4 regions of the Hydrogenophaga sp. R2 genome follow, and region 4 is predicted to be linked to each of the others. Evidence: predicted binding sites of a transcription regulator. Region 4 holds the regulator's gene; each other region holds the start of a gene.
What was found. Region 4 encodes sigma-54, which starts transcription at its own class of promoters, with help from an activator protein. Its sites were predicted from a motif close to TGGCANGNAANCTGCTTT; they were not measured.
Positions count from the first base shown of each region.

Region 1: the regulator sigma-54 is predicted to act here: its motif matches at 6,301-6,318, upstream of WD026_RS02000 (PQQ-dependent catabolism-associated beta-propeller protein).
Region 2: the regulator sigma-54 is predicted to act here: its motif matches at 4,852-4,869, upstream of WD026_RS12695 (pilin).
Region 3: the regulator sigma-54 is predicted to act here: its motif matches at 3,294-3,311, upstream of pqqA (pyrroloquinoline quinone precursor peptide PqqA).

Region 1 covers NZ_JBBHZN010000001.1:405,526-412,986, reverse strand. The annotation lists gene WD026_RS02020 (NAD(P)-binding domain-containing protein) at 1-93, shown strand, start outside; gene WD026_RS02015 (ATP-binding protein) at 135-2,762, opposite strand; gene WD026_RS02010 (ABC transporter substrate-binding protein) at 2,762-3,958, opposite strand; gene WD026_RS02005 (CynX/NimT family MFS transporter) at 4,075-5,292, shown strand; gene WD026_RS02000 (PQQ-dependent catabolism-associated beta-propeller protein) at 5,282-6,241, opposite strand; gene WD026_RS01995 (LysR family transcriptional regulator) at 6,387-7,316, opposite strand; gene WD026_RS01990 (DoxX family protein) at 7,308-7,461, shown strand, end outside.
Region 2 covers NZ_JBBHZN010000003.1:286,811-294,271, reverse strand. The annotation lists gene WD026_RS12715 (M48 family metalloprotease) at 1-1,137, opposite strand, end outside; gene moaC (cyclic pyranopterin monophosphate synthase MoaC) at 1,196-1,693, shown strand; gene tfpZ (TfpX/TfpZ family type IV pilin accessory protein) at 1,703-2,452, opposite strand; gene WD026_RS12700 (Wzy polymerase domain-containing protein) at 2,489-4,261, opposite strand; gene WD026_RS12695 (pilin) at 4,332-4,811, opposite strand; gene WD026_RS12690 (pilin) at 4,984-5,478, opposite strand; gene WD026_RS12685 (MBL fold metallo-hydrolase) at 5,619-6,404, opposite strand; gene WD026_RS12680 (FHA domain-containing protein) at 6,538-7,167, opposite strand; gene WD026_RS12675 (Stp1/IreP family PP2C-type Ser/Thr phosphatase) at 7,203-7,461, opposite strand, start outside.
Region 3 covers NZ_JBBHZN010000001.1:241,734-249,194, forward strand. The annotation lists gene pqqE (pyrroloquinoline quinone biosynthesis protein PqqE) at 1-1,113, opposite strand, end outside; gene pqqD (pyrroloquinoline quinone biosynthesis peptide chaperone PqqD) at 1,079-1,369, opposite strand; gene pqqC (pyrroloquinoline-quinone synthase PqqC) at 1,372-2,103, opposite strand; gene pqqB (pyrroloquinoline quinone biosynthesis protein PqqB) at 2,116-3,033, opposite strand; gene pqqA (pyrroloquinoline quinone precursor peptide PqqA) at 3,142-3,216, opposite strand; gene WD026_RS01225 (alpha/beta fold hydrolase) at 3,362-4,387, shown strand; gene WD026_RS01230 (MBL fold metallo-hydrolase) at 4,384-5,379, shown strand; gene WD026_RS01235 (sigma-54-dependent Fis family transcriptional regulator) at 5,356-7,461, opposite strand, start outside.
Region 4 covers NZ_JBBHZN010000003.1:410,733-418,193, reverse strand. The annotation lists gene WD026_RS13300 (THUMP domain-containing class I SAM-dependent RNA methyltransferase) at 1-1,054, opposite strand, end outside; gene rpoN (RNA polymerase factor sigma-54) at 1,051-2,661, opposite strand; gene lptB (LPS export ABC transporter ATP-binding protein) at 2,678-3,436, opposite strand; gene lptA (lipopolysaccharide transport periplasmic protein LptA) at 3,433-4,074, opposite strand; gene WD026_RS13280 (thiol:disulfide interchange protein DsbA/DsbL) at 4,187-4,825, opposite strand; gene WD026_RS13275 (SPOR domain-containing protein) at 4,897-5,589, opposite strand; gene argS (arginine--tRNA ligase) at 5,603-7,276, opposite strand; gene WD026_RS13265 (HTH-type transcriptional regulator ArgP) at 7,289-7,461, opposite strand, start outside.

The sequences.
Region 1 (7,461 bases), on a different contig from region 4:
TATTCGCAGTTCCTGTCGCTGCAGCTCAAGGCCCGCTACGAGGGCCTGGACACGCCGGTGTACGGGCAGGCGGCGGTGCACCACCTGCGCTGAAGAGCGTTGACCTGGACTTGGGCAGCGCCCGGCCGCCGGCCTCACATCAGGCTGGCGGCGGGCAGCAGGCGCTCCAGCGTCTCGCGCAGGCGCTGGGGCACGATGGGCTTGGCCAGGAAGGCGTCCATGCCGGCCTCGTGGGTGCGCAGGCGGGCCTCGTCGAAGGCATCGGCGGTGAGCGCCACCACCGGCAGGCGCGGGCGGCCCTGCTCGGCCTCCCAGGCGCGGATGCGGCGGGTGGCTTCCAGCCCGTCCATGTTGGGCATCTGCAGGTCCATGAGCACGGCATCCACGGCAGAGCCTGCAAACAGCAGGTTCAGGGCCTGCTGGCCGTCTTCGGCCACGCGCACCTCCAGGCCCATCTTGCCCAGCAGGATCTCGACGAACTTGCGGTTGATGGGGTGGTCGTCCACCACCAGCACGGTGCCCTTGAGCGGCGGGCCGTTGTCCATGCGGGCCGGCGGCAGGGCACCGGGTTCGGTCATGCCGGCCGGCTGGCGCACCACCCGCGCGGGGATGCGCAGCCAGAAGCGCGAGCCCTTGCCCTGCTCGCTCTGCACGCCGGTGCGCCCGCCCAGCAGCTCGGCCAGGCCCTTGACGATGGACAGGCCCAGGCCGGTGCCGCCGAACTGGCGGGTGATGGAGCCGTCCACCTGCGAGAAGGGCTTGAACAGCAGGGCCACCTGCTCCGGCGCGATGCCGATGCCGGTGTCGGTGACGGTGAACTCCAGCACCGCGCGTTCGTCCTCGCACGACACCTCGCGCCCCTCCAGCCGCACCTGGCCGGTCTGGGTGAACTTGATGGCGTTGTTCAGCAGGTTCAGCAGGATCTGGCGCAGCCGGCTGGCATCGGTCACATAGCGGCGGCCGGACGGGCCGTTCCAGGCCGCGGTGAACCGCAGGCCCTTCTGCTCGGCCACCTGGCGGAACAGCTCGGCGGACTCGTGCACCACATCGAAGGGCACGGTGGGGCCGAGGTCGAGCTCGACGTTGCCGGACTCGATCTTGGAGAAGTCCAGGATGTCGTTGAGCAGGCGCAGCAGCGCCTCGCCGGAGCCCAGGATGGTCTGGGCGTACTCCAGCCGTTCGTCTTCGGTCAGGTCGGGCAGCAGCAGCAGCTGGGCCATGCCCAGCACGCCGTTCATGGGGGTGCGCAGTTCGTGGCTCATGGTGGCCAGGAAACGGCTCTTGGCCTGGTTGGCGCCCTCGGCCTGCTGGCGCGCCTGCACCAGCTCGGTGATGTCCACCCGCAGACCCACCACGTAGCCGCTGGGCGTGGGGTGCTCGATGTCGCGCACCCAGCGCTCGCCGATCTGCTGCACCGTGGTGTGGCCGTGGCGGTGTTCGGCCATGCGCCGCTCCAGCCAGCGCTGCAGCTCCTGGGCGGTGCCCTCGGGGTTCTGGTGGCGCCACCAGGCCTGGGCCAGGTCGGCAAAGCTGCGGCCGGGCTGCACGCCACCGGGCAGGCCGGCATAGGACTGGCGGAAACGCTCGTTGGCGTACACCACGCGGTCCTGCGGGTCGTAGATGACGAAGGCCTCCTCGATGGCGTCGATGGCGCTGCGGAAGCGCTCCTCGCTCTGGCTGAGTTCGGCGGTGCGCTCGATCACCCAGGCTTCCAGCCGGGCATTGATGTCGTCATAGGCAGTCAGCGCCTGGCGCAGGGTGCGGGCCAGCAGGCCGATCTCGTCCTGGCGGGTGTCGTCGGACACGGTGCGCGAGCTGCCGTCGGCCACGGCCCGGCAGTCCTCCACCAGGCGGTTGAGCCGCGCGGTGATGCGCCGGGCCATCACGCCCGAGAGGTGCCAGGTCAGGCCGCACAGCAGCACCGCCAGCAGGCCGGCCAGCGCCAGCCGGGTCATGATGGGTCCGTACCACGGGCTCTCCATGCCGTAGAGGCGGATGCCCAGGGCGCCGTTGCTCACCGGGGGCTCCAGCGGCATCTGCACCGTGACCGGGAAGTGGCGGCGCACGTCTTCCGGCAGGGCCAGGGCCTGGCCGGACGCAGGGGCGTGCGGGCCGCTGCCGGCCACGATGCTCTCCAGCGCCTTGTCGCCCAGCATCAGGTCCACGCCCAGGCCCTCGCCCAGGCCGGCGGCACGGCGGTGGAACTGGGCGTCCAGGTCGACCACGCCGACCATGGCGCCGATGGCATCGCGGGTGTAGGGGTACACCACCGGAAACACCATCACCAGGCTGGGCCGCCCGCCCGGGGTGACCACGGTGAGGTGGGGTTTGCGGTCGCGCATGGCAGTGGTCACCGCCGGCTGCCATTCGGCCACGGCCAGCGAGCCGGGCAGCGCACCGGCCATGGGCCGGCCCTGGTAGTCCACCAGCAGCAGGGGCATGGCATCGGGGCTGCGCGAGGAGCCTTCCAGGAAGGGCCTGAGGTAGGCGTCGCGCCCGGCGGAGTCGGTCAGGCTGGTCCAGACCAGGGTGCTCTGGCTCAGGTCGCGCAGGCTGCGCAGGTGAAAGCTGATGTCGCTGGACATGGCGTCGCCCAGCACGCGGGCGGCGCCGTCGTGGGCGCGCTCTTCGTTGGCGGGCACCTCCATCACGGTAATGACCAGCGAGCCGGCCACCAGCGTGGCCACGATGAGGGCCGACATGGCGAACGCGATGCGCTGGATGCGGCGGGCCAGCGGCGGCGGGGTGTTGAGCAGGGGCATCACGGGCGGCGGTGCACCGACGGTGTCATGGGGATGAGTTCGTCGTTGGCGGTGTAGCGCGCAAAGAAGATGCGCTCAGGCCCCAGGGCGTCGTGCCGGGCGGGCGTGAACGGGCGGGCATAGCGCTGCACCAGGCCGTCGTACGGCCCCAGCTGCTCCAGCGCGGCCCGCACCGCGCGGCGGTCGGAGCTGCCGGCCTTGTCGATGGCGCGCGCCAGCAGGTGCATCAGGTCGTAGGCATGGGCCACCCCCACCGGGCTGGGCACCTGCTCGGGCGTGGCGTAGCCCCAGCCCCGCTGCAGGGCGGCCAGCACCCGTTGGGCCTTGGGCGACTGCGCGCCCACGAAGCTGTACGACTGCACCACCGCCAGATCGATGGCGTCCAGCGCCGGGCCGGCCATGCGGGCAAATTCCCCGCCGGTGATGCCCCAGTGGCTGATGACCGGCAGGCGCTGGTCCTTGGGCAGGCCGGCCATCTCGCGGACCAGCAGCGAGCCTTCGGTCTCGTTGGCCACCAGCACGATGACCTGGGCACCGGCCTCCCGCAGGGCCTGGTAGCTGGCCAGCAACGAGGCATCGCCCCAGTTGTACCAGCGGTGGGCCACCAGCTTCATGTCGGGTGTGGCACCCACGGCCGCTTCCAGGGCGGCCTTGTTGCTGCGGCCCCAGGCGGTGTTGGGCACCAGCAGCCCCAGCCGTGCGGCCCGGTGGTGTTCACGGGCAAAACGCACGAAGGCCGGACCGACCCAGGCGTCCTTGATGGACAGGCGGAAGGTGTAGCTGGGCTGGTGCGGGTGGTCGGTGATGCCGTCGGCCGAACCCCAGGGGTCCAGCAGGGGCAGCCCGAGTTCGTGCACCAGCGGCAGGGCCTCGATGTAGATGGGGCTGAACTTGCCGCCGAAGACGGCCACCAGATCGGGCTGGGCGGCCAGCTTGCGCAGGTTGTCCAGGCCCACCGCGGTGACGGAGCGGTTGTCCGACGTCACCAGCGAGAGCTTGCGCCCGCCCAGCACGCCGCCGGCCTGGTTGATCTCGGCCATGGCGATCTCGATGCCCTGCTGGATGGCCTGGGCCGAGGTGCTGGTGCGGTGTCCGAACTCGGCGTCCAGGCCCACGTACACCGGCGCGGGCTGCGCCTGCAGCACACCCATGGCACTGGCCCAGAAGAACAGCAATCCAACCAGCCATCGACGCATTGCGGCAAGCCTCAGGAAAGAAGACCCCCCTATTCTGGCGGCGTGCACCGTGCCTGAACCGTGGAAAAGCACCGCAGATTGACACGCATCAAACCCACGGCTGCGATGATCCAGGCATGACCGCCCGCCCCAGCCCTCCTGCCCACCACCCCGCCGGCGCCACCCTGGTGCTGGTGAGCGGCCTGGTGGCCGCGCTGCACATCGGCAAGATGCCGCCCTCCTTGCCGGTGCTCGCCGAGGGCCTGGGCGTGACGCTGCTGCAGGCCGGCTTCCTGCTGTCGGTGGTGCAGCTGGCCGGCATGCTGGGCGGTCTGCTGGTGGGCCTGCTGGCCGATGGCGCCGGCCTGCGCCGCAGCGTGGTCACCGGGCAGGCCGTGCTGGCGCTGGCCAGCCTGGGCGGGCTGCTGGCGCAGGGACCCACCGCGCTGCTGGCGCTGCGGGCGCTGGAAGGCCTGGGTTTCCTGCTGGCCTGCCTGCCGGCGCCCAGCCTGATCCGCCGGCTGGTGGCGCCCGAGCGGCTGTCGCTGCACCTGGGCCTGTGGGGCACCTACATGCCCACCGGCACCGCCGTGGCCCTGCTGCTGGCGCCGCCGGTGCTGCACCTGGCGGGCTGGCGGGGGCTGTGGAGCCTGCTGGCCCTGGCCTCGGCCGCCATGGCGGTGTGGCTGTGGCGGGCATTACCGGCCGACCCGGCCCGCACCGCCGAAGCCGGCACCGGCGGCCTGCGGGCCTGGGCCGCCCCCTTGCGCGCCACGCTGGCAGCCGGCGGTCCGTGGGCGGTGGCACTGGCCTTTGCCATGTACTCCAGCCAGTGGATGGCGGTCATCGGCTTCCTGCCCACGGTGTATGCGCAGGCCGGCATTGCCGGCACGGCGGCGGGCGCGCTCACCGCGCTGGCTTCGCTGGTGAACGTGGCGGGCAATGTGAGCGCCGGGCGCCTGCTGCACGCGGGCTGGCCGGCGCAGCGGCTGCTGCTGATCGGTTTTGTGGCCATGGGCAGCCTGGCGGTGCTGGCCTTCGGACAGCTGCCCGACGGCAGCGGCCTGCCGCCGCTGGCGCGCTTTGCGGCGGTGCTGGGTTTTTCGATGGTGGGCGGGCTGGTGCCGGCCACGCTGTTCTCGCTGGCGGTGCGCGTGGCACCGGGCGAGCGGGCGGTGTCGACCACCGTGGGCTGGGTGCAGCAGTGGTCGTCGGCCGGGCAGTTTGCCGGCCCGCCGCTGGTGGCCTGGGTGGCGGCCCAGACCGGCGGCTGGCAGTTCACCTGGGTGGTGACCACCAGCGCGGCGGTGCTGGGTGTGCTGCTGGCGCTGGGGCTGGAACGCCTCAGGGCTTGACCAGGATGCTGTGCGGCACCCGGCCCACCGCCACGGTGCGGATGGCCTTGGCCGATGCGGTGTCCACCAGGGTCATGTCGTCGGACAGGCCGTTGCTCACGTAAAGCGTCTTCCCATCGGGGTGCAGCGTGAGGCCCCAGGCCCGCTTGCCCACCAGCACCTGGCGGCCCGGCTTCTTGCTGGCCACGTCCACCTCGGTCACATGGTTGGCCTTGCCCAGGCCGACCCACATGGTCTTGCCGTCGGGGCTGAGCGTCATGCCCACCGGGGTGATGTCGGCCTCGCGCAGGCCCTGCACCGCGAACTTGATGGTGGACTTGACCGACTGGTCGCGGGTGTTGACCACGCTGACCGAGGCGTCGAGCTCGTTGGTGACCCACAGCTCGTTGCCGCCGTCGGCCAGCACGAAGCGGCGCGGCCGCTTGCCGACCTTGATGTTCTTGACCACCTTGCGGGAGCCGAGGTCGATGTAGTGCACCACGTTGGCCACCTCGGAGGTGACGTAGGCGAACTTGCCGTCGGGCGTGACCAGCACGCCCTCGGGCTCGCCACCGGTCTTCACCGTGAACAGCGGCTTGCGGGTGGCCAGGTCGTAGGCGGCCATGACGTTCTCGTCCTCGATGGACACATACACCGTCTTGCCATCGGGGCTGAGGTCGAAGATCTCGGGGCTGTCGCCCAGCGGCACGGTACCGGTCATCTTGCCGCTGGCCACGTCCACCACGCCGAGCTGGTTGCTGTCGCCGCAGCACACGTAGAGCGTGCTCTTGTCGGCGTTGAACATCATGTGGCGCGGGCGCTTGCAGGTGTCGATGGCCGAGGTGGCCTTGCCCTGGGTGTCGAACACGTAGATCTTGTTGTCCTTCTCGCTGGACACGAAGACCTGGGCGCTGGCGGCGGTGGCCAGCAGGGTCAGGCTGGCCAGGGCGATACGGGTGAGCTGCAGCATGGGGTTTGTCTCCTCGGTGTTGTGGGTGTGCCGGACTGTGACAGACCGGCGTGAGCGGGGCAGCAATTCCGGTGCCAGGGCAGCTGGCTAAACAGGCCATGAACGGCGCCGCGTGACTGTGCCAATCTGGCACAGAGTGTGTTGCTCAGGCCCCGTCGGACTCGAACGCGGCACGCACCATGTCGATGAACACCCGGGTCTTGGGCGGCATGAGCTTGCGGCCCGGAAACACCACCGCCGCCGGCTCGGGCGGCAGGGACCAGTCGGGCAGCACCCGCACCAGCGGGCTGCGCTGGGACTCGGCCCGGGCCAGCAGGTCGGGCACGGCGGCCACGCCGGCGCCCAGCGCGGCCAGGCGGATCATCATCTCCGGCGAGTTGGCCGACACCCGGGCCGGCGGCAGGCCTTCCCAGCGCTCGGTGCCGCGCAGCAGCACCCAGGGCGCGGTGGCACCGCGCGGCCCCAGCAGGCCCACGGCGCTCTGGCCCAGCAGGTCGTCCGGGTGCTGCGGCATGCCGTGGCGGCGCACATGCTCGGGCGAGGCGTACAGCCCGCTGCGCAGCGGCCGCAGGCCGTGGGCGGCCAGCAGCCCGTCGTCCTGCAGCGGGCCGATGCGCACGGCGGCATCGAAGCCCTCGCCCAGCAGGTCCACGCGGCGCGGCGACAGATCGATGTCCAGCGCGATGTCGGGGTAGCGGGCCATGAAGGCGGCCATGGGCGCGGCCAGCAGCAGCGTGGCCAGGTCGCTGGGCATGGACACGCGCAGGCGGCCGCTGGGCACGGCGCTGCGCTGGGCACTGAGTGCGGCCACGGCCTGCACCTCGGCCGCGACCTGGCGGGCATGGTCGAGCAGCAGGTGGCCGAACTCGGTGAGCGTCTGGCGCCGGGTGGTGCGCCACAGCAGGCGTTCGCCCAGGCCCTGCTCCAGCGCGCTCAGGCGCCGCGACACGGTGGACTTGGGCAGACCCAGCCGGTCGGCCGCGCGGCTGAAGCTGCCCAGCTCGGCCACCTGGGCAAAGATGAGCAGGTCGTTGGGATCGGGGGTGAAGCCGGGTGCCGGGCGGTATTGGTCCATGATTGGAACAATCTTATCCGTGCAGAGGTATTTTTTCTATTGAAGGATCAATCTACAGTCCCGTCACCGATCCACTTTGTTCAGGAGTTCCCCATGAATGCCAGCACCCCCTCCACCGCCCACAACGCCTTCCTGCTCGCCGCGC
Region 2 (7,461 bases), 120 kb from region 4:
CGTGTGGTTGGGCGAGAGCTGGCCCGGCGCCAGCAGGATCTCCAGCAACAGGGCATCCGCCCAGGGCCGGCCATCGGCCGGTACCTGGCGGCGCAGCTGCTCCGCCAGCTCGATGGCCCGGTCGCGCTGCCCCAGCCGCAAGGCCGACAAGGCAGCGGCATAGCGCGGGCCGATGCCGGCGTCGGCGGCCTGGCCGTTGGCCAGCAGGGCCCGCCAGCGGTCCGGACTTTTCTCCGACATCACCTTGGCCCGGGCCGACACCTGGGCATGGAACGCCATCGACGGTTGTCCCGGCCGCGGCGCGGCCGACGCCAGCGGCCCGACCGGCAGGCGCAGGCGCATGTCGGCAATGCGCTCGCCGGTGAGCGGGTGGCTGCGCAGGTAGGGGAAGGCGCCGTCGTCGTTCAGCCGCGAGGCCTGCTGCAGCTTGTCGAACATGGTCACGAAGCCCTGGCCATCAAAACCCGCCTCGGTGAGCACGCCGAAGCCGATGCGATCGGCCTCGCGTTCCATGTCGCGCGAGAAATTCAGCGCGTTCTGGGCCGCCACCGCCGAGCCGCCGATGATGGCCGCGCCGGCCGCCTGCGGGTTGGAGCCCGCCGCCAGGGCACCCAGGATCATGGCGCCCAGCATCCACGGGGCCATGCGCTCGTCGTTCTCGATCAGCCGCGAGATGTGCCGCTGCGACACATGGCTGAGTTCGTGCGCCAGCACCGAGGCCACTTCTTCGGGTCGCTCGGTCAGGGCCAGCAGCCCCAGGTTCACGCCCAGGTAGCCCCCGGGCAGGGCGAATGCGTTGACGGCGCGCTCCCGGGAAATCATCAGCTCCCAGGCCAGCCGCTCGGACTGCTCCGGTGTGATCTCGCCACGCTGCCTGGCCGCCGTCATCAGGGGGCGCCACAGGGCTTCCAGATAGTCCCCCACCACCGGGTCGTCCAGGTAGTCCGGGTCGCGGTAGATGCGGGTGGCGATGCGGTCACCCAGCCGGCGCTCGGCCGACAGGGACATGCCGGTGCCCTCGCCCAGACTGGGCAGGGCCTGCGCCCGGGGCCCGTCCCGCACCACCTGGGCCGACAAGGGAAGGGTGGTGCACAGGGCCAGAACCAGACCCAGGGAGGCCAGCGGACGGATCTTCATGCCCGTATGATGCCGCGTCCGATGACCGGTTCAACGAACCCCGCGTAAAAGCCGCCCCATGTCTGTCACAGAATCTTCCGCTCAACCCCTGACCCATTTCGACGCCCAGGGCCAGGCCCACATGGTCGACGTGGCGGCCAAGGCCAGTACACACCGCGTGGCCGTCGCGCAGGGCCGCATCACCATGCTGCCGGCCACCCTGGCGCTGATCGAGGGCGGCACCGCCAAAAAGGGCGATGTGCTGGGCGTGGCCCGGCTGGCCGGCATCATGGCCGCCAAGAAGACCAGCGACCTCATCCCCCTGTGCCACCCGATTGCGCTGACGCGCGTGGCGGTGGAGTTCGAGATCCAGCCCGAGGGCCACAGCGTGTTGTGCACCGCCCGTGCCGAATGCACCGGGCAGACCGGCGTGGAAATGGAAGCCCTGACCGCCGCCAGCGTGGCCCTGCTCACCATCTACGACATGTGCAAGGCCGTGGACCGCGGCATGACCATCGACGGCGTGCGCCTGATAGAAAAACTGGGCGGCAAGAGCGGCCACTTTGTGGCCACCTGACCTGCGTGGTCAGTACGGATCGACCGGCAGGTAATCCAGCGGCATGCCCGATGCGGCGTCGATGAGCGCGGTCCAGAACAGGTTGCGGCCCGCCACCGGCAGGTACAGCAGACCATCCAACGGACGCCCCAGATCCCGCGCCATGGCCTCGGCCGCTGCGCGCGCCTCGGGCTTGCGCTGCAGCAGCTCGGCCAGCGGCTTTGCCTCGGCCTTGACGGCGGATACGGCGTCGGCGTAGGGCATCCAGAAGTCGGGGCGGGCGCCGAGCGTGAGGCCGCCCAGTTCGGCGAACATGGCGTCGGACTGCTCCTGCGCCGACCGGAAAGGACGCACGGCCACCAGCTGGGGGCGGCCCATCGGGAGATGGCGCCACTCTGCTGGGGCTTGAGCCAGCAGCTGCGGATCGACGTCCACCGCATGAATCACGCGAAAGCGTGAAACCTCGAAAGCCATGTACACCGGCCGCGCCTGCACCATGGTCCACAGGCCGTAGGCCAGCGCTGCAATCTGCAACAGGCTGATGAAGGCCACGTCCAGCCGCAGCTCCTTCAACGACTTTTTCGGATTCGCCACGATCAATGTGGCTGCCGGTCCCAGGATCACGTCGACCGTGACGATGATCAGGAACAACTTGACGCCGCCCGCCAGCTCGCGGAACGGGTGGGGGAACCAGACCAGAAAGACCAGGGCGGCCACCATTGACGTGATGAGCAGGCTGGCAGCAAGGTGGGCTCCGGCCCACTGGATTCGTCGTGACATGGATAACGGTGAGGGGCTTGTTGCGCGGCGGCCGGATTATCGCGCCGACAACGGCTCGGGTTCGAAGCGGAATGTCGAGCGGCGGCCCTGGTAGGGTGGCCAGTCGACCGCGGCCAGCTCCGGATGCTTGCGCCGATCCCGAGCCCAGATCAACTGGGTTTGTTGAACAAGTTCCGGCGGCGTGATGGCGTTGTACCGGCTCATCCAGAGCCGGGCCTCGTCGGTTCGACCGGCCACGGTCAGAGCCAGAGCTGTCCTGTAAATGGCTGGCGCCGTTGTGACAGCGCGCGACGTTTCCTGCATCCACTCAAGTTGTTTTGGATCCAGTGGCCGATCCAGGTCCATGCGGTAGATGACCAGTTCATCGTGCAGCTGGTTCAGTACCAGTGGCGACTTGATCGGATTGTTCAACCGATAGCCGATATTGACGTTGTCGAACCGCCATTCGTTGAACCGCTCCTGATACGGGAAGTAGTCCCATGCGGTCGCTGCGGCCGTGGCAAATACGGCCGCAGCGACCAGCGAGTTCATCCTGCGGGATGTCTGAAACCACTCCCGGGCACCCGTCGATGCGCACACCAGACCGATACAGATGCCGGCAGGCACCAGCAAATAGAGGTACTGATGCGGCAGCTCCAGCATGGCGTGCAGCGTCAATGTCAGGAGGATCAGCAGTGGAATCCACAAAGCGGGCGTAACCACAGCGTCCTTGACCCGACGCCAGCCCCACACCATCGCCGAAACTGTCAGCAGCAGGGCCAGCGGCATCCCAACCCACAGCATCAGATCAAGGATCACGTTATGGGCATGACCAAACCGCTGACCGATGTAGAGCAGGGGCTCGACATCTGCGCGCAGGAAATAGGCATAACCCACATCGGTGACGCCATAACCCCACCAAGGGCTGGCCAGCACCGCCTTACCAAATGCGAGCCAGGCATCGATGCGAGCGCCATCCACAGCCGACAGGCGCCCTTCGGTGGAACCTGGCACACCCAGCGCGTCGGCCACCGCTTGAAAGTTCAGGGACCATACCACCAGGAGTGCCAGCATCACGCCCCAGGTGACACATACCGCCGAGCCCGCCCAGCGGCGGGCCAGGGTGGCCAGGACCACCGTGCACAGGGCCATCTCCAGCAAGCCGGCACGAGACTGCGTCAAGCCCAGACCTACTACCATGAGCACAAAGGCCAGCAGGAACACCACCGGATGCAGCCGCCGCTCGACGTGCCACCAGGTCAGCCCGAGCAGGGCCCAGACCTGCAGCGTCGCCAGCAGGTTGGGTTGAAGAATCGAGCCCGAGGGCCGGCTTTCGCGAGCGATCGGCGTGACCAGCATCGACGCAATCGACGTCATGTCATCCGGGTAGAGCTGAAACCACTGGATCAACTGGATAGGCAGGTTGAGCAGGGCGGCCAGTACCAGTGCCAGCAACAGGATTCCTGTGGTACGAACGGCGGCCGAGCCCCGTGCACTGAATCCCAGCACCACCGCAAGCGCCAAGCATGCGATATAGACGCTGGAGACAAACGCAGTGCCGGACTTTGGCAGCAACCCTGCCACCCATTGCAGCCAGGGCACCACCGCCAGCGCCATGAGCACCAGAGCAAACAGGGGCCATCTCAGTCCCTGCCGCGCCTGCCCTCCAAGCAGCAAGAACATGACACCCAGGGCCAGGGCCACCAGCAGCTCATGGTGAAACGCGGTCCAGGGCAGCTGGTGGTTGGGGACCAGCCACACCAGCGATAGCAGGAATGCGGCCAATGCATCCTCGATCTGCTTCAGGCGGGTTGCGGCCGAGGTTTGCATCATGAACAGGGCTTATTGAAAGTACAAAAAAAACGGGCCGCTCGCGCGGCCCATTTTTGCTAGATCAGGCTTAGTTGCCGCGGCACGAGCCCGGCAGGAAACGCGGATCAACGCCGTTGGTGGCAGAAGGGCCGCAAGCCCAGCGAGCAATGACCTGCCCAGCAGTGGGGGTGGCGTTTGCAGACGTGAAGGGCCGGAGGGTGATGGAATGCGCTGCGGTATCCGTCACGGTACCGCCAACTTGGGAAGTGGCTTGCACAGTGATCGCGGCAGTCGTGGTGTCCACGGTTGCGCCTGAGACAAAGCGGGTGGGTGCCACGTTGCAAGTGCCGTTCACCATGGATGCCATGGTGGTGTTTGCGGGTGCCGATTGGATGGCTTCGGTAATGGAAGTCCGGCACGAAGAAGCCGCCAGCACGACTTCCGACATCCGTGCACGCACGGTGTAGTCCTGGTAAGCGGGCAGGGCGACGGCAGCCAGAATACCGATGATGGCCACCACGATCATCAATTCGATCAGGGTGAAACCTTTTTGCAGGGTACGCTTCATGAAGACTCCTAAAGGGGTTCGGGTTGAGGACGCGAGTGTTTCAGCAGGTTGCGTGCCAGCCCGTACCGCCCCGTTGAGTGCCAAAAACATCACACACAGCGACCCAGGTGACAAAAATTGACCACCTTCGGAACCGGCGGCCGTAACAATTTTTGTCATTCGCCGCAGGGCGTCAGTTTCTGCAGGACCCTGGCAGGTACTTGGCATCGATCGGGTTGCTGCCGGTGGCTGGGCCGCAGCGCCACTCGCTGATGACCTGACCGGCATGGTTGGCCGCGTTGAACTGACCGCTGGATACGTATGGGCTCAGGCGAATCGACGTGCCGGCACCGGTGCCCAGGTTGGCGGCATTGCCCACCACCGTGATGGCAGCATTGGTCGCGTCCACACTGACCGAAGACACCATCTTGGTGGGTGACACGGAACAGGAGCCGGGCAGTGCGGTGGCCAGTGCCGAGGCCGTGGTGGCATTGAGGATGGTTTCGGTGACCGACCCCCGGCAGGACGACGCCGCCAGGATCAGTTCCGACACCCGCGCCCGCACGGTGTAGTCCTGATAGGCCGGCAGGGCCACGGCGGCCAGGATGCCGATGATGGCCACCACGATCATCAGTTCGATCAGGGTGAAACCGCGCTGGATGAGGCCAGGTTTCGCAGACAGACTCATGCTGACTCCTTGGGAGAGGAAGGACGACCCGGGGGTCGCGCCACCGAAGGATTCGGTGGCTCAGCTGAGTGACGGGGTTCTGTACGCCCATCCTGATGGGCGATGGAGCGGCGAGTGGGCGGGACAGCCGGTCAGGAGACTCAGAACTCGAACGTCTCGCCCGCCTGAAGCCAGCGGATGTCGTGGCGCGATGCGGCGTCCAGGCGCAGGATCTCGGCCATGATCAGTTCCGTCTCGGCCGGCTTGGTGTGGGTGATGCAGACGGGATACCGGGCACCGGGCGGGATGGACGCCAGTTCTTCCGACAGCGTGCCGGGCGCCAGGTGCTGGCTGCGGCGCGCCAGGTCGGCCTCACGGTCGCTGAAGGCGGTCTCGATGACCAGCTGTGCGACGGGCAGCTGGTTCACGCGCGCCCAGAACGCGGGGTTGCGGCCGGTGTCGCCGCTGAACACCCAGGCGCCGCCCTGCCCCCAGGCCGCATACCCCACCGCCGGCACGCTGTGCACCGCCGGCAGGGCTTCCACCGTCTTGCGGCCGTCGGTCCAGGTGTCGCCCACCTGAAGGGGCTCGAACACCAGCAGAGGGTTCCCGGTGCTGGGGATGCCGGTGAAATCGGGCCAGATCAGCCCGTTGAACAGGTGCGTGCGCAGGGCCTGGATGGTCTCGGGCAGGGCATGCACATGGATGGCGCCGGCGCCACGGGCCAGCCGGCCGGACGCCACGGCGTCCAGCATCAATGGCAGTGCCGCGACATGGTCCAAGTGCGCATGGGTGATGAACACATGGTCGATGCCGGCCATGAGGTCGAGCGGCAGGTCGCCCACACCGGTACCGGCGTCGACGAGGACGTCGTCATCCAGCAGGAAGGCGGTGGTCCGGCAGCCATGCGCAATGGCACCGGAACAACCCAGGACCTGGACTTTCATGTTGGGGCGGAACTCGGGTCGGATCGGGAAACGCGATCCGCCAGACTAACCGCTGCGATCCGCGCCGAACAGGACTTATTTGGCAAAAACCCGGTTCCCGAACGCCACAGACGTTCCGGGATGGGCGTCCGGGTCAGAGCAGCACGAACTGCATCTGGGTGCCGGCCAGCTCCAGCAGGTCGCCGTCGCGCAGCTCGACCGCTTCCTCGCCCAGGGCCTGGCCGTTCACCGAAGGGCGAACCACGCCTTCCACCACGGCCATCACATAGGCGCTCTGGCGGCGGGTGATGGCCGCCACGGCCACACCGGGCTTGCCGATGGTGGTGACCACCTTGACCAGGGGCACTTCGCGGCCGGCGGCCGAGCCCGACATCACCCGTATCGCGGCATTGCCCACCGGGGCGGCGCTGGCGCCCACCACGCTGCCGGCGTTGATGACCATGGTCTTCTCGTAGGACTCAACGGGCGCCTCGGCGCCGTCCTGGATGAAGCGGATCTTGTACTTGCCGATCTCGACCGTGTCGTTGTTGGCCAGCGACTGCTTCTTGACCGCCTTGCCGTTGACGTAGGTGCCGTTGGTGCTGTTGAGGTCTTCGATGGTGACTGCGCTGCCGGCCATCTGAAGCACGGCATGCTCGCCGCTGACGGCCAAGTTGTCGATGACGATGTCGTTGTACGGACGGCGACCCAGCGTGGTGCGGTCTTTGGTCAGCTGCACTTCCTTGATGACGACGCCGTCGATGGAAACGATCATTTTCGGCATGGCCGACTCCTGTGTCCTGTCCGTTTTTGAGGTGTTTATCGTCCGAGCATGCGTGAAAGCAGGCCTTTGCGAGCCTGACGGTCACTTGCGTGCGTCAGTATCACAGAAATATTGTCCCGTCCGCCCGCGTCGTTGGCCGCATCCACGAGAGCGTGGCATTTTTCCTCCAGCGTCCCGGCGGTGACGAGCAGAGTGGCCATGCGCTCGTCGCTGACCATGTCGCTCAGGCCGTCGGAGCAGAAGAGGAAAAGATCGTCGTCCTCGACGCGGAATTCGTTGACCTCCAGCTGCACG
Region 3 (7,461 bases), on a different contig from region 4:
GATGGGGATCTCGCGCCGGCTGGGTGCCTGGCGGACCAGGTTCACCACCTTGTCGTGGTGCGGGCTCTTGCTGCACACCGGGTCGGTGGCGGCGGCATCGCCCACGATCTGGAAGGCCTGGCAGCGGCAGCCGCCGAAGTCCTTGTGGCGCTCGTCGCAGCTGCGGCAGGGCTCCTGCATCCAGTCTTCGCCGCGGTAGGCATTGAAGGCCTGGCTCTTGTGCCAGATCTCGGCCAGCGGCGTGGTGGTCACGTTGGGCAGGGCCAGGCCGGGCAGGTTGCGCGCGTTGTGGCAGGGCATGGCCAGGCCGTCGGGTGCCACCGACAGGAACACCGCACCCCAGCCGTTCATGCAGGCCTTGGGCCGTTCCTCGAAATAGTCGGGCACCACAAAGAGCAGGCGGCAGCGGTTGCCGATCTGCTCGCGGTAGCGGTTGACCACCGCCTCGGCCTCCTGCAGCTGTTCGCGGGTGGGCATGAGCTGGTCGCGGTTGACCCAGGCCCAGCCGTAGTACTGGGTGTTGGCCAGTTCCAGGTACTCGGCATCCAGCGCCAGTGCCATCTCGATGATCTTGTCCACATGCGGCAGGTTGTGCCGGTGCAGCACGCAGTTGAGCACCATGGGCCAGTCGTGCTGCTTGATGATGCGCGCCACCTTCTGCTTGAGCTCGAAGGTCCTGGTGTGGCTCAGGAAGTCGTTGAGCTCGCGCGTGCTGTCCTGGAACGAGAGCTGCACATGGTCCAGACCGGCGTCCTTCAGGCGCTGGGCCCGCGCTTCGGTCAGGCCCACGCCCGAGGTGATGAGGTTGGTGTAGTAACCCAGGCGGTGGGCCTCGGCCACCAGGTCTTCCAGGTCGTCGCGCAGCAGCGGCTCGCCGCCCGAGAAGCCCAGCTGGGCCGCGCCCAGCTTGCGCGCCTGCTGCATCACGTCCACCCACTGCGCGGTGGTGAGCTCGTTGTTCACCTGCGCGTGCTGCGTGGGGTTGTAGCAGAACACGCAGTGCAGCGGGCACTTGTAGGTGAGCTCGGCCAGCAGCCACAGCGGCTGTCCCACCGGCCGCTCGGCCAGCTTCACCACGTCACTCGATCCAGCCACGGCGCATGCCTTCTTCAAGCAGGTTGCGCACCTGCGGGCCGATGCCCTGCACGCGGAAGGCGGCTTCCAGGTCGGCCACGATCTCGTCGAGCGTGTGTTCGCCCTTGCAGCGCTTGAGGATCTCGGCGGCGGTGTCGTTGAGCTGCACCATGCCCTCGGGGTAGAGCAGCACGTGGCGCAGCTGCGCTTCTTCGTACTGCAGGCGGAAGCGGCGAGAGAGGCGCGGGCGCTCGGGCAGGTCGGTCTGTTGTTGATCGGCGGTCTGATCGTTCATGGTCACTGGCACGCCTTTTCGATGGCGTCGAGCATGGTCCACAGGATGTCGAGCTTGAATTGCAGGATGTCGAGCGCGCGGTGCTGGGCCGCACGCGTGGTGAAGTGGTCCAGCGTGACACGCAGGCCGTGGTCCACGTCGCGCCCGGCCAGCGGGATGCGCTTGCGGAAATAGCTCAGGCCTTCCTCGTTGATCCAGGGGTAGTGCGTGGGCCAGGTGGCCAGGCGGTCCTTGTGGATCTGGGGCGCGAACATCTCGGTCAGCGACGAGCACACCGCTTCCTGCCACGGTGCAGTGGCGGCGAAGTTCACATACGCATCGCAGGCGAAGCGCACCGCCGGCACCACGCCCTGCAGCGACCACAGCTGCTCGCGCGAGATGCCCACGGCCTCGCCCAGGCGGGTCCAGGCCTCGATGCCGCCGGCACTCGATCCTTCAAAGTCGCCGTGGCCGTCGTGGTCGAGGATGCGCTCCACCCACAGGCGGCGGTGCTCGCGGTCCGGCATGTTGGCCAGGATGGCGGCGTCCTTGCGCGGGATGCAGATCTGGTAATAGAAGCGGTTGGCCACCCAGCAGCGCAGCTCGTCGGGCGTGCAGCCGCCCGCATTCATGCGCACATTGAACGGGTGGTGGATGTGGTACGCGCGGCCCTTGGCACGCAGCTGGGCCTCGAACTCCTCGCGGCTCCAGGCGGGCAGCGACGGGTCGGGCAGGGGGGTGCGGGCAATGTCCATGTCGAGGAAAGATCAGAACGCGATGTCCATGCCGTCGAAGGCCACCTCGATGCCGTGCTGCGTGAGCAGGGCGCGTTCGGGCGAGTCTTCCACCAGCATGGGGTTGGTGTTGTTGATGTGGATGAGCACCTTGCGCACGCTGCGCGGCAGCCGGTCCAGCACCTCGATCATGCCGCCCGGGCCGCTCTGTGGCAGGTGGCCCATCTCGGCCGCCGGCTTCTTCGACAGGCCGTTGCGGATCATCTCGTCCTCGGTCCAGAAGGTGCCGTCCACCAGCACCACGCTGCAGCCCGCCATGAGGGCCAGCAGCTCGTCAGAGATGGCGCCCAGGCCCGGGGCATAGAACACCCGTGCGCCGGTGGCCGGGTTGTTCAGCAGCAGGCCCACGTTGTCGCCGGGGCGCGGCTTGCCGCGGAAGGGCGAATACGGCGGCGGCTGCGAGGCCAGCGCCACGGTCTGCACCTCCACGCCCGGCAGGCCCGGCACCGGCAGGGCCGAGCCGTCGATGGGCAGCTCGGTGGTGGCCACGCCGCAGTAGTGCGACAGGATGCGGGTGATGGGGAAGCCGTTGGAGATGTCGGAGAACACCTCGGGCGTGGCCAGCAGCGGCAGCGGCGTGCTGCGCTCGCGCAGCATCAGCAGGCCGGTCACGTGGTCGATCTGGGCGTCCATCAGCAGCACGGCGGCAATGCCGGTGTCGCGCACCGCGCGGGCCGGTTGCAGCTCGGGGTTGTCGCGGATCTGCTGGAGCACGTCGGGCGAGGCATTCACCAGCAGCCAGTCGGTTCCGTTGGCGCTCACCGCAATCGACGACTGCGTGCGCGGCTTCGCATTCAGGGTGCCGGCGCGGACACCGGCGCAGTTGGCACAGTTGCAGTTCCATTGGGGGAAGCCCCCGCCGGCCGAAGAACCCAGAACCCGGATGCGCATGTCAGCAGTCACAACAACGGTCAGAATGGGTCCATGAAAGGGACCCGCTCAGGCAATAAAAAAGCGCACGCGTTTGCACCCGTGCGCTTGCGATCACAACGCCCGCTATCAGCGGTTGGCGATGTACATCGTGATTTCAAAACCGAAACGCATGTCGGTGAAGGCGGGGGTCGTCCATTGCATCTTCAGTCTCCTGAGTGGGTTGGCATGAAACATGTCTGCTGATCCGGCAACCGAATTGCTGCCAGACCCGAACATGTACCGCAATATTGATGCCACCTCAAGCGCGCAGCCGGTCGCGCCGGTGACGTCCGACCCCGCTGTGGGGTTGAACCCGCGCCCCCTGCCGTTGCGGCGCGGCGGCCGCATGGCCTGGAAGGCGCGGGGAAACCCTGAGGGCGAGGCCTGGCTGGTCATCCATGGCGGCCCCGGCACCGGCGGCAACGCCGGCCTGTGGCAGGCCATCGATCCGGCCCGGCAACGGGCCTTCATGCCCGATCAGCGCGGCAGCGGCGCCTCGCGCCCGCGTGGCACCACCGCCGCGCAGACCGCAGCCACGCTGGTGTCCGAGCTCGAAGACCTGCGCCGCCACCTGGGGGTGCAGCGCTGGTCGGTGCTGGCGGGGTCGTGGGGCACGGTGCTGGCCCTGCTGTATGCGGCTACTTACACCGACCGTGTGCAGCGCCTGGTGCTGCGCGGCGCCTTCGCACTCACCCGGCGCGAACTCGACAACGTGTTCATCCCGCACTGCCGCCCCGGGAAAACCCCGAGGTCGGCGCACAACGCCGCGCCGCTGCCGCAGGGCGTGTCCACGGTGCAGGCGCTGTCCCAGCTGAACCGGCTGCTTCAATCTGCAACACCGTCTGTTGCATCGCTGCGCGCACTGCGACGCTGGGGTCTGCGCGAACAGGCCCTGGCCTGGCAGGGCATGCGCCGCAGCCTGCTGCATGCGCGCCGGGCACAGGCCCCCCATGCGCCCGCGGTGGCGCGCGAAGCGGCCGCCCTGCAGCGCCGCTGGCGGCGCGCTACCGCACTGCTGGAGCGCCCGCAACGCTCGCGCAGCGACCGTGCGGCCTGGCAGAGATTCCGGGTGCAGACGGCGGTGCTGCAAGGGCGTGCCGGTGTGCGGCCCGCCGCGCTGGACCGTGCCGTGGTGCAGCTGGCGCAGCGCGGGGTGCCGGTGACCTGGGTGCACGGCGCCTTCGATGCGGTCTGCCCGCCCGACAACAGCCGTCGCTGGGCCGCCCTGGGTATGCGGCACGGTGGTGCGGTGCAGCTGCACCTCACGCTGGCCGGCCACCTGGGGCACGAGCCGGCCACCCGTGCTGCCTTGCAGCGGGTGGTGCGCCCATGAACGTCTGGCGGCCGGTGCTGCTGTGCCTGCTGTGCCTGCTGTGCCTGCTGGCCGCACCGGCCCGGGCGGAGCCCGCAGCCCAGCCGCCCTGCGCGCAGGCCGATCCGGTGCCCTGGCGCGCGCTGGCCCCGGGTGTGTGGGTGTGGGAGGGCGCCAACCAGGAGGTCTCCCGGTTCAATGGCGGTCATGTGGCGCCGACCTCGCTGGTGGTGGATGGCAACGAGGCACTGGTCATCGACCCCGGCCCCGGACTGCTGCATGGCCTGCGGGTGCGGGCCTCGGTGGCCTGCCGCTTTCAGGCCACGGTGGTCGGCGTGGTCAACACCCATGCGCATGCCGAGAACGTGCTGGCCAACGCCGCCTTTGCCGACCGGTCCGTTGCGGCCAACGCCGGCACACGCGAGGCCATGGTGGCCCGCTGCCCCGACTGCCTGGCCTCGCTCACCGAGCGCGCCGGTGCAGAGGCCATGGCCGGCACCACCATCGTGTGGCCGCAGCGGGTGCTGAGCGACGGCGACCTGATTTCCGTGGGTCGCCTGCAGCTGCAGGTGCTGGGCACCGAGCAGGGCCACACCGCCAGCGATCTGGTGCTGTGGCTGCCCGAGCAGCGCGTGCTGTGGGCCGGCGGCCTGGCCTACGACGGTCGATTGCCCGAGCTGGCCCAGGGCAGCGTGCTGCAGTGGCTGCAGGCGCTGGATCGCCTGCAGCAACGCCAGCCGCGCTGGGTGGTGGCCTCCCGGGTGGGCGATGTGCGGATGCTGGCGTCCACCCGCCGCTACCTGCAGGCCCTGCACGACCGCGTGCTGGCCGCCATGGACGCCGGCCGCCACGCCGGCGAGCTGCAGGCGGTGCGCATGGACGAATGGGCCGGCTGGGCCGGTTTCCAGTCGCGCCAGGGCTTCAACACCCAGCGTGCCTGGCGCGAGCTGGAGCCGGTGTGGATGGACCGTGTGCCGGCGCCGTCCGGCTCACTGGAGCAGGTCGGGCGGTAGCAGGTCCTTCTTGCGGTAGATGGTGTTGCGCGACACGCCCAGCGCCTTGGCGGCCGCCGACACATTGCCCTTGTGCAGCCGCAGCATCTGGGCCATGGCCTGCAGGGCCACGTCCTGCAGGCTGTGCACTTCGGGGGCTGCGGCCGGTTCGGCCACCGCTGCCGGTGGCACGTCGGGCGCGGCCTGCGAAGACGCCGGGGTGGCCGGTGTTGCTGCGGCGGTGACCGTGGTCGGGCCGCCAGCCGGCGTGGCCGCGTCGATCTGCGCCAGCTCCTCGACAAAGTCGTCCGGCAGGTGGTCGCGGGTGATCACGCCGTCGCAGCCCACCATCACCACGGCGGTGCGCAGCAGGTTGTGCAGCTGGCGGAAGTTGCCCGGCCAGGGGTAGCGCTGGAACAGCGCCATCACGTCGGGTGCAATGCCGATCTCGCGGCCGTTCTCGCACAGGGTGCCCAGGATCTTGCGCACCACCAGCTCGAAGTCGGTCCGCTCGCGCAGCGCAGGCAGCCGCACCACCAGGCCATTGAGGCGGTAGTACAGGTCTTCGCGGAAGTCACCGCGCGCGATCATGTCCTTGAGGTTCTTGTGCGTGGCGCACACCACCGCCACGTCCACGTCCACTTCCTTGCCGGCACCCAGCGGGCTCACCTTGCGCTCCTGCAGCACGCGCAGCAGGCGGGCCTGCAGGTGCTTGGGCATGTCGCCGATCTCGTCCAGGAACAGCGTGCCGCCGTGGGCCTGCTGGATCTTGCCGATGGCGCCCTTCTTGCGCGCACCGGTGAAGGCGCCTTCCTCGTAGCCGAAGAGTTCGGACTCGATCAGGGTTTCGGGGATGGAGGCGCAGTTCACCGACACGAAGGGCTGGGCATGGCGCGGCGAATCGCCGTGGATGGCCTGGGCCAGCAGGTCCTTGCCGGTGCCGGTCTCGCCCAGGATCATCACCGGGATGTCGCGGCCCGACACCATGCGCAGCTTGTGGATGACCGAGGCCACCTGCGGGTCGCCGGTGTTGAGGTACTGCAGCGACGAGAAGTTGGGTTTGCGCGGCGCCGCAGCGGGTGCCGGTTGCACCGGGGCCGCCGTTGCGCTGGCGGCCTCGGGCTGCGCCGAGACGGGCGCGTCCTGCGCCGGTGCGCCGGTGGCGCTGGCCGACCACGGGTGCGCGGCCTTGATGCGGGCCCGACACCACACCGACACGCCGTTGTGCATGACCAGCTGCTTGGGGTTGGTCATGGCGCCGCTGAAGAGGTCGATCAGCGAGGACACCGGAATGCCGAACAGCGACGAGAAGGTGTGCGCCTTGAGCGCCGAGAACGGCAGGCCGAACTGGAACTGCGCGCTGCGGTTGGCCGAGAGGAAACGCCCCTCCTGCGAGAACACCGCAATGCCTTCGACCAGCGTGCCCAGGAACTCGGAGCGGGTGTGGAAGTGGATGCGGATGGCCTGCGGAAAGATGTCGGCGAACATGTGGTTCTCGATCATCTGGGCCGACATGCGCACCAGCGCCAGCGTGTGCTGGTGGTAGCTGCGCTGGTCACCGGTCACGTCCAGGGCACCGATCACCTGGCCGTACGGATCGAAGATCGGCGAGGCCGAGCAGGTGAGGAACTTGTTGGCGTCCAGGTAGTGCTGGTTGCCGTGCACCGTGAGGGCTTCTTCCTCGGTGAGTGCGGTGCCGATGGCGTTGGTCCCCTTGGTGCGCTCCGACCAGTCCATGCCGGGCATGAGCGCCACGCGCGAGGCCTTCTCCAGAAAGTCGGTGTCGCCCAGCGAATGCAGCACCAGGCCCTTGGCCGAGGTCAGCAGCACCATGCTGTGGGTGTTGACGATCTGGTCGTAGAGCGTCTCCATGACCGGTGCCGCGTGCTGGAACAGGAAGCGGTTCTCGGCCAGCACATCGCTGAACTCGCCCTTGCGCGGGCTGGAGAAGTCGGGTTCGTCGTTGGCCGCGATGCCGAAGGCCTGCGACCGCCGGTGCGACTGGTGGATGAGTTCGGCCGCCTCCTGAGGTGCTGCGGCGCCCACGCTCGCCCGCACCGGGGAGATTGCCTCCCCCGATCCGGCCGCACGGTTCCCTGAGTG
Region 4 (7,461 bases):
TGCGCGCACCCACGGTGAAGGTGCGCGGGGCACGCTGGCGCGCCCGCTCGGCCGCGTTCTGGCCGGCCACACCGGCGGCCGCAATGCGCTCGCCATAGGGCGGGTTGAGCAGCAGCACGCCGGGGCGGGTGGTGGGTGGCATGCGCTGCAGCGCGTCACCGCCGCGCAGATCGAGCGCGTGGGCCACACCGGCGCGCTCGGCGTTGCGCTGGGCAAAGTCGACCATGCGGAAGGACACGTCGCTGCCGAACACGATGGGGGCATGGCCTTCGGGCCACACCCGCTCTGCCTGCACCGCCTGATCCCGCAGGCCCTGCCACACATGGGACTGGTAGGGCAGCAGCTTCTCGAAGGCAAAGCGACGGTTCAAGCCCGGCGCGATGCGCAGCGCCATCTGCGCCGCCTCGATGGCCACGGTGCCGCTGCCGCAGCAGGGGTCGTACAGCGGATCGATGTCGTCCAGCGATGCGGCCGTGGCGCCGTTCCAGCCGGTGGCCGCGATCATGGCGGCGGCCAGGGTTTCCTTCAGCGGGGCATCGCCCTTGTCCTCGCGCCAGCCGCGCTTGAACAACGGCTCGCCCGAGGTGTCGATGTAGAGCGTGACGGTGTCGGTGGTGAGGTGGGCATACAGGCGCACATCGGGCCAGGTGGTGTCCACGCTCGGGCGTTCGCCCCGCTTGGCACGAAAGCGGTCGCACACCGCGTCCTTGATCTTCAGCGCCGCGAAGTTCAGGCTGGTCAGCGGGCTGTGCTGCGCCGTGATTTCGACCTTGATGGTCTGCTTCGGCGTGAACCAGATCTCCCAGGCCACCTCGGACGCCGCGTTGTACAGGTCCTGTTCGCTGCGGTAGCCGCCATGCCAGAGCCGCACCAGCACCCGCTGGGCCAGCCGGCTGTGCAGGTTGAGCTGCAGCGCATCGCGCCACGAGGCCTGCAGCGACACACCGGCCCGCGCCTTGTAGACGCGCTCGGCGCCGGTGATGCGCTGCACCTCGTCGGCCAGGAAGTCCTCCACGCCGGCGGCGCAGGGCAGAAAGAGATGCAGTTGGTTCACAGGGATTTGCGTAGGTTCGCCGGGGCGATGCGCAGCGCCTCGCGGTACTTGGCCACCGTGCGGCGGGCACATTCGATGCCCTGCTCGCGCAGCAGGTCGGAGAGCTGGTTGTCCGACAGCGGCTTGCCCGGCTCTTCGGACGCGATGAACTGCTTGAGCAGCGCCCGCACCGCCGTGCTGGACGCATTGCCGCCGGTCTCGGTGCCCAGGCTGGAGCCGAAGAAGTACTTGAGTTCGTAGGTGCCGAACGGCGTGGCCATGTACTTGGCGGTGGTCACGCGGCTGATGGTGGATTCGTGCAGGCCCAGTTCGTCGGCGATCTCGCGCAGCACCAGCGGGCGCATGGCGAGTTCGCCGTGCATGAAGAAGTTGCGCTGCCGCTCCACGATGGCGCTGGAGACCCGCAGGATGGTGTCGAAGCGCTGCTGGATGTTCTTGATGAACCAGCGCGCTTCCTGCAGCCGCTGCTGCATGCCGGCATGGCCGGCGTCACCGCCGCCGCGGTTCTGCCGCAGCGCTCCGGCGTACACATCGTGCACCCGCAGGCGCGGCATGACCTCCGGATTGAGCGACACCTTGAAGCCGCGCCCGGCGCGCTCGACGATCACGTCGGGCACCACCACGTTGCGCTCCACGTCCACAAAACGGCGGCCCGGCTTGGGTTCCAGGCGCGAGATGAGGGCGAGTGCCCCGCGCACGGTGTCGTCATCGGCGCCGGTGAGGGCGCACAGGCGCTTGATGTCGCGCTTGGCCATGAGCTCCAGCGGGTGCCCGACGATGGCCAGCGCGGCACGGGCCACCGGCGTGTTGCGCTGCTCCAGGATCTGCAGGCGCAGGCATTCGGCCAGGTTGCGGGCCCCCACGCCGGTGGGCTCCATGTGCTGCAGCCACTGCAGGGCAATGGCCAGGCGCTGGGTGGTGGCTTCCTGCAGGGCCAGGGCCGCATCGGCATTGACCGCCGTGTCGGTGCCTTCCAGGTGCATCAGGCCCAGAGCGAGCGAGGGCAGGTCTTCGTCCAGGTAGCCGTCGTCGTTGAGCGACTCGATCAGGTACACCAGCGCCCGCAGGTCTTCTTCGGAGATGCGCAGGCAGCGGGCCTGGTCGTGCAGAAACGCCTGCAGCGTGACCGGGATGCTGGCCAGGTCGGCGGCGCTGGCGGTGTCGTCGTCGCCGTCGTTGCGCTGGCGGGCCGGGGCATCACCGCCCCACTCGCTGTCGTCGGCCACGATGTCCACCGTGCCGTCGCCCTCCCAGCTTTCCTCCACCGGGGTGGCGCCGTCCAGGCGGGCTTCGAGATCGACCTCCGAGCTCTCGGTGCCCGCGTCGGTGCCCGGGCCGGCGGTGTCAGGCAGGCGGTCGGCGCCGGGCGCCAGCAAGGTGTCGGCGATCTGCTCACCGGCGCTCACCGGGGCGTCGGTCTGCTCGATGCCGAAGGCCTCGCGCTCTGCGGTGTCGTCGGAACGCTCCAGGAACGGGTTCTCGTCGAGCATCTGCTCGACCTCCTGCGCCATCTCCAGCGTGGAGAGCTGCAGCAGGCGGATGGACTGCTGCAGCTGGGGCGTGAGCGCCAGATGCTGCGAGACCCGGAGCGACAGTCCTTGCTTCATCGCGTGGGGGCCATCTTTACATCCGGAAGTGTTCGCCGAGGTAGACCCGGCGCACGTCCGCGTTCTCCACGATCTCGGCCGGCGTGCCGCTGGTCAGCACATGCCCGTCGTTGATGATGTAGGCCCGGTCGCAGATGCCCAGCGTCTCGCGCACGTTGTGGTCGGTGATCAGCACACCGATGCCGCGCGAGCGCAGGAAACCGATGATGCGCTGGATCTCGATGACGGCGATCGGGTCGATGCCGGCAAAGGGCTCGTCGAGCAGGATGAAGCGCGGGTTGGTGGCCAGCGCGCGGGCGATCTCGACCCGGCGGCGTTCACCGCCGGACAGCGCCGGGGCGGGCGAATCGCGCAGGTGGTCCACATGCAGCTCCTGCAGCAGGGCATCCAGCCGCTGCTCCACCACCGCCCTGGACAGGGGCCGGCCATCGTCGTCCTCCTGCAGCTCCAGCACGGCACGCACGTTGTCGGCCACCGACAGCTTGCGGAAGATGGAGGCTTCCTGCGGCAGGTAGCCCAGGCCCAGCCGCGCGCGGCGGTGGATGGGCTGGCGCTCGATGGACTGGCCGTCCAGCAGGATCTGCCCGCCATCGGACCGCAGCAGCCCCACCAGCATGTAGAACGAGGTGGTCTTGCCGGCGCCGTTGGGCCCCAGCAGGCCCACCACTTCGCCCTTGAACACGGCCAGGGACACATCCTTCACCACCAGCCGGCTGCCGTAGGACTTCTTGAGGCCCTTGGCCTCGAGCCGGCTGACCTGGGCATTGGCGGTCAAGGACGGCCTCCCTCGATCTGGCGGCTGGGTTGCAGCGTGGCGCCGTCGGCCGGCGGACGGGCAGCCGGCGCCTGACCGGCCGGAGCGGGTTTGGGGTTCGGGGTGAGCATGGCCCGCACGCGGCCGGACGGGTTGCCCGGACCGCGGGCCGCCTCGCCGCCGTCCACGGTGAACACGTCGGTGGTGTTGTTGTAGACGATGACGTTGCCCAGGGTCTCGTCGTTGAGCTGGGTGCCCTTGTAGCGGCGCATGACGGCGTCACCGGTGAACTTGACGGTGTCGGCGCGGCTGTCGTAATCGATGCGTTGGGCCTCGCCTTCGATGAATTCGTCCACGCCCTCGCGCTTCTGGCGGAAGAACGCCCGTTGACCGGTGGCCACGCCGAACTGGTTGCCGGCGGTGTCCTGCCGCACCTCCACCCGGGCACCGCGGATGACGATGGTGCCCTTGGTGATGATCACGTTGCCGGTGAAGACGCTGGTCTGGCGGGCGTCGTCGTAGCGCAGGGCGTCGGCCTCGGCATTCATGGGCTTGTCGCGGTCGGCTTTTTCGGCATGGGCCGTCGGCGCGCTGCACAGGGCCGCCAGCAGGCACCAGGCCGGCAGGCGGGACAAGCTCGAAAAGGGGAATGCAGGCATGGTCGTCCAGGGCACGAAACTTGCATGCATTGTAACGACGAGGCCCCGTCGAAACGGGGCCCCGCGAGAGAGAAAAAGGCAGGGCTTCAGGCCTTGCAAAAAAGGCAGGGCTTCAGGCCTTGCGGACCTCGGCGATCAGTGCGCTGGCCACCGTCAGGGTGCGGGGACCCTGGCCGCTGATGTAGTAGCGGCCGGCCACGCCCATGGCGGGCGTGCCTTCCACCGCATAGGCCTCCTGCAGCGAGGCGGCCTGCTGGGCCTTGGTGCCGATGGCGGCCGAGTTGAAGATCTCGGTGAACCGGGCGCGGTCCAGACCCTGCTTGACCACCCAGTCGGTGATGGGGCCGGCCGTGGTCAGCGGCAGGCGCTGGCCGTGGATGGCCTCGAACACCTTGGCGTGCAAGGCCTTGACCTGGTCCATGGCTTCCAGGGTGTAGTACAGGCGCTGCATGGGCACGAAGGCCGGGCTGAAGGCCACCGGGACGCGGCGCACCGTCACATAAGCGGGCTGGCGGGCGATCCACTCCTCGAAGGCGGGCTCGAAGTTGGCGCAGTGGATGCAGCTGTAGGCGAAGAACTCCACCACCTCGACCTGGCTGGGCGGCGCCTGCACAGGGGCCGGCTTGGCCAGGCGCTGGTAATCGGTGCCTTCCTTGGGCGCGACGCGCTGGGCGAAGGCCGGCAGGGCGGTTCCGGTCAGGGTGACGGCACCGGCGGCCAGGAGGGAACGGGAGAAATCACGGCGTTGCATGCGTTGGGGCTCCTGAAGGGAATGGCGTTTGGGCGGGGTTGGCCGGACAAAAGTTCCCGGGTGGCCGCTCGTCAGCGCTGGACGCGCACCAGGGCCGACTCCACCCCGTTCACATTGAGCTGCTCCTGGGTGAGTTCGGCCAGGGCTTTCTGGGTGAACGGACCGACGCGCACGCGGTACACGGTGCGGCCGTTCTGCTCGCGTTCGCTGACCTGGGCGTCGATGCCCATCATGGCCAGCTTGGCGCGCTGGGTCTCGGCGTCTTCGGGGGTGCGGAAGGCCCCGGCCTGCACGAAGTAGTTGAACGGGTCCAGACCGGGTGCGGCGGCCGCCGTGGGCGGGGTGGCGGCACCGGCGGCGGGCGCCTGACCGGTGCGCTGCTGCATCAGGTCGCCCAGCGGGTCGGCCGGGGTCTTGCCAGCGGCCGGGGCGGTGGCGGGCGCCGGCAGGGGCTTGCCGTCGGCGGGCGGGACCGACACCGTGCCGGCCGCCGTGTCGCCCGTGGCCGGTGCGGCCGGCGCAGGGGCTGCACCCGGCGTGCGGGTGGCCGCGGCGTTCGGGTTCCAGCCCTTGTTGCGCTCGGCTTCCTTGGCATCGGCGCCGGCATCGCGGGACAGGCCCCGGTCCACGAAGGGCACCGGCACCTTGGTCACATACACGGCCACGGCCAGCGCCGCGCCCAGGCCCACCAGGAGACCGGCCACGAAGCCGATGAGGGTGCCGCCCAGGGCATGGCGGGGACGGGAAACGGGAGTCTTCTTCATGGTGGGTGGGCCCTTACATCTTTTGCGGAGCACTCACGCCCAGCACAGCCAGGCCATTGTGCAATACCTGTGCGGTGGCCGCGACCAGGGCCAGGCGGGCCCGCTTGACGCCTTCGTCGTCCACCAGGATGCGCTCGGCGTCGTAGTAGCTGTGGTAAGCCGCTGCCAGCTCGCGCAGGTAGAAGGTGACGTCGTGCGGCGCAAAGTCGCGCGCGGCGTCGCTCAGCATGCCGGGGTAGCGGGCCAGCAGCAGCATGAGGGCCTGCGCCGCCGGCGTGTCCAGGGCCGAGAGGTCGGCGTCGCGCAGGGTGGCCACGTCGCCGCCCCAGCTGGCCAGCACCGAGCAGATGCGGGCGTGGGCGTACTGCACGTAGTACACCGGGTTGTCGTTGTTCTTCTGGACCGCCAGATCCACATCGAAGGTGTATTCGGTGTCGGGCTTGCGGCTGAGCAGGAAGAAGCGCACCGCGTCCTTGCTGGTCCACTCGATCAGGTCGCGCAGCGTGACGTAGCTGCCGGCGCGCTTGCTGATCTTGACCTCTTCACCGCCCCGCACCACGCGCACCATGGTGTGCAGCACATAGTCGGGGTAGCCCTGGGGAATGCCGACACCAGCAGCCTGCAGCCCGGCACGCACGCGGGCAATGGTGCCGTGGTGGTCGGTGCCCTGGATGTTGATGACCTTGGTGAAGCCGCGCTCCCACTTGGCGATGTGGTAGGCCACATCCGGCACGAAGTAGGTGAACGAGCCGTCGGACTTGCGCATGACGCGGTCCTTGTCGTCGCCGTAATCGGTGGACTTCAGCCACAGCGCGCCGTCCTGCTCGTAGGTCTTGCCGGCGGCCACCAGCTTGTTCACCGCCGCTTCCACCCGGCCGCTGGTGTACAGGCTCGACTCCAGGTAGTAGTGGTCGAACTTGACCTGGAAGGCCTGCAGGTCCAGGTCCTGCTCGTGGCGCAGGTAGGCCACGGCGAACTGGCGCATGCCGTCGAGGTCGTTCACGTCGCCGCTGGCGGTGAACTCGCGGTCGTCGGCCTTGACCGTCTTCTTCGCCAGAAAGTCGTTGGCGATGTCCTGGATGTAGTCGCCGTTGTAGGCAGCTTCGGGCCAGCCGGCATCGCCGGGCTTGAGGCCCTGCGCCCGCAGCTGGGTGCTGGTGGCCAGGGTGCCGATCTGCACGCCGGCGTCGTTGTAATAGAACTCCCGCCACACGTCCCAGCCCTGGGTGCTGTAGAGGTTGCAGATGGCATCGCCCAGGGCGGCCTGGCGGCCGTGGCCCACATGCAGCGGGCCGGTGGGGTTGGCCGAGACGAACTCCACCATGAGGCGCTGCCCGTTGGCGGGCTGGCTGCCGAAGGTGGTGCCGGCCTGCAGCACCTCGCGCACGATCTGCTGCTTGGCCTCGGGCTTGAGGCGGATGTTGATGAAGCCGGGGCCGGCGATCTCGATGTCGGCCACCCATTGCTGGTAGACCGGTTGCGCCAGCAGCGCCGTGCGCAGCGACTCGGCCACCGCACGCGGGTTGAGCTTGAGCGGCTTGGCCAGCTGCATGGCGGCGGTGACGGCGAAGTCGCCGTGGGCCGCCACCTTGGGCGATTCGAAGGCGGCGCGGGCGCCGGCACCGGGCGAGAGCCGCTCCAGTTCGGCCGACAGGCCGGCCAGCAGGTCGTTCTTGATGGTGAGCATAGGGGTCGGATTTTAGGCGGCGGCCCCCAGGTGCTCCCGGGCAGCGGCCTTCACCGCCGCCGTCAGGCGCTGGGCCGACGGCGGCTCGTGCGCCCAGTGCTGCCAGTACAGGGCCACGTCCACCGTGGCGCCGGGCAGCAGTTCCTGCAGTTCGGGGCGGTGCCGCAGGTTCTGCTCGGGCACCA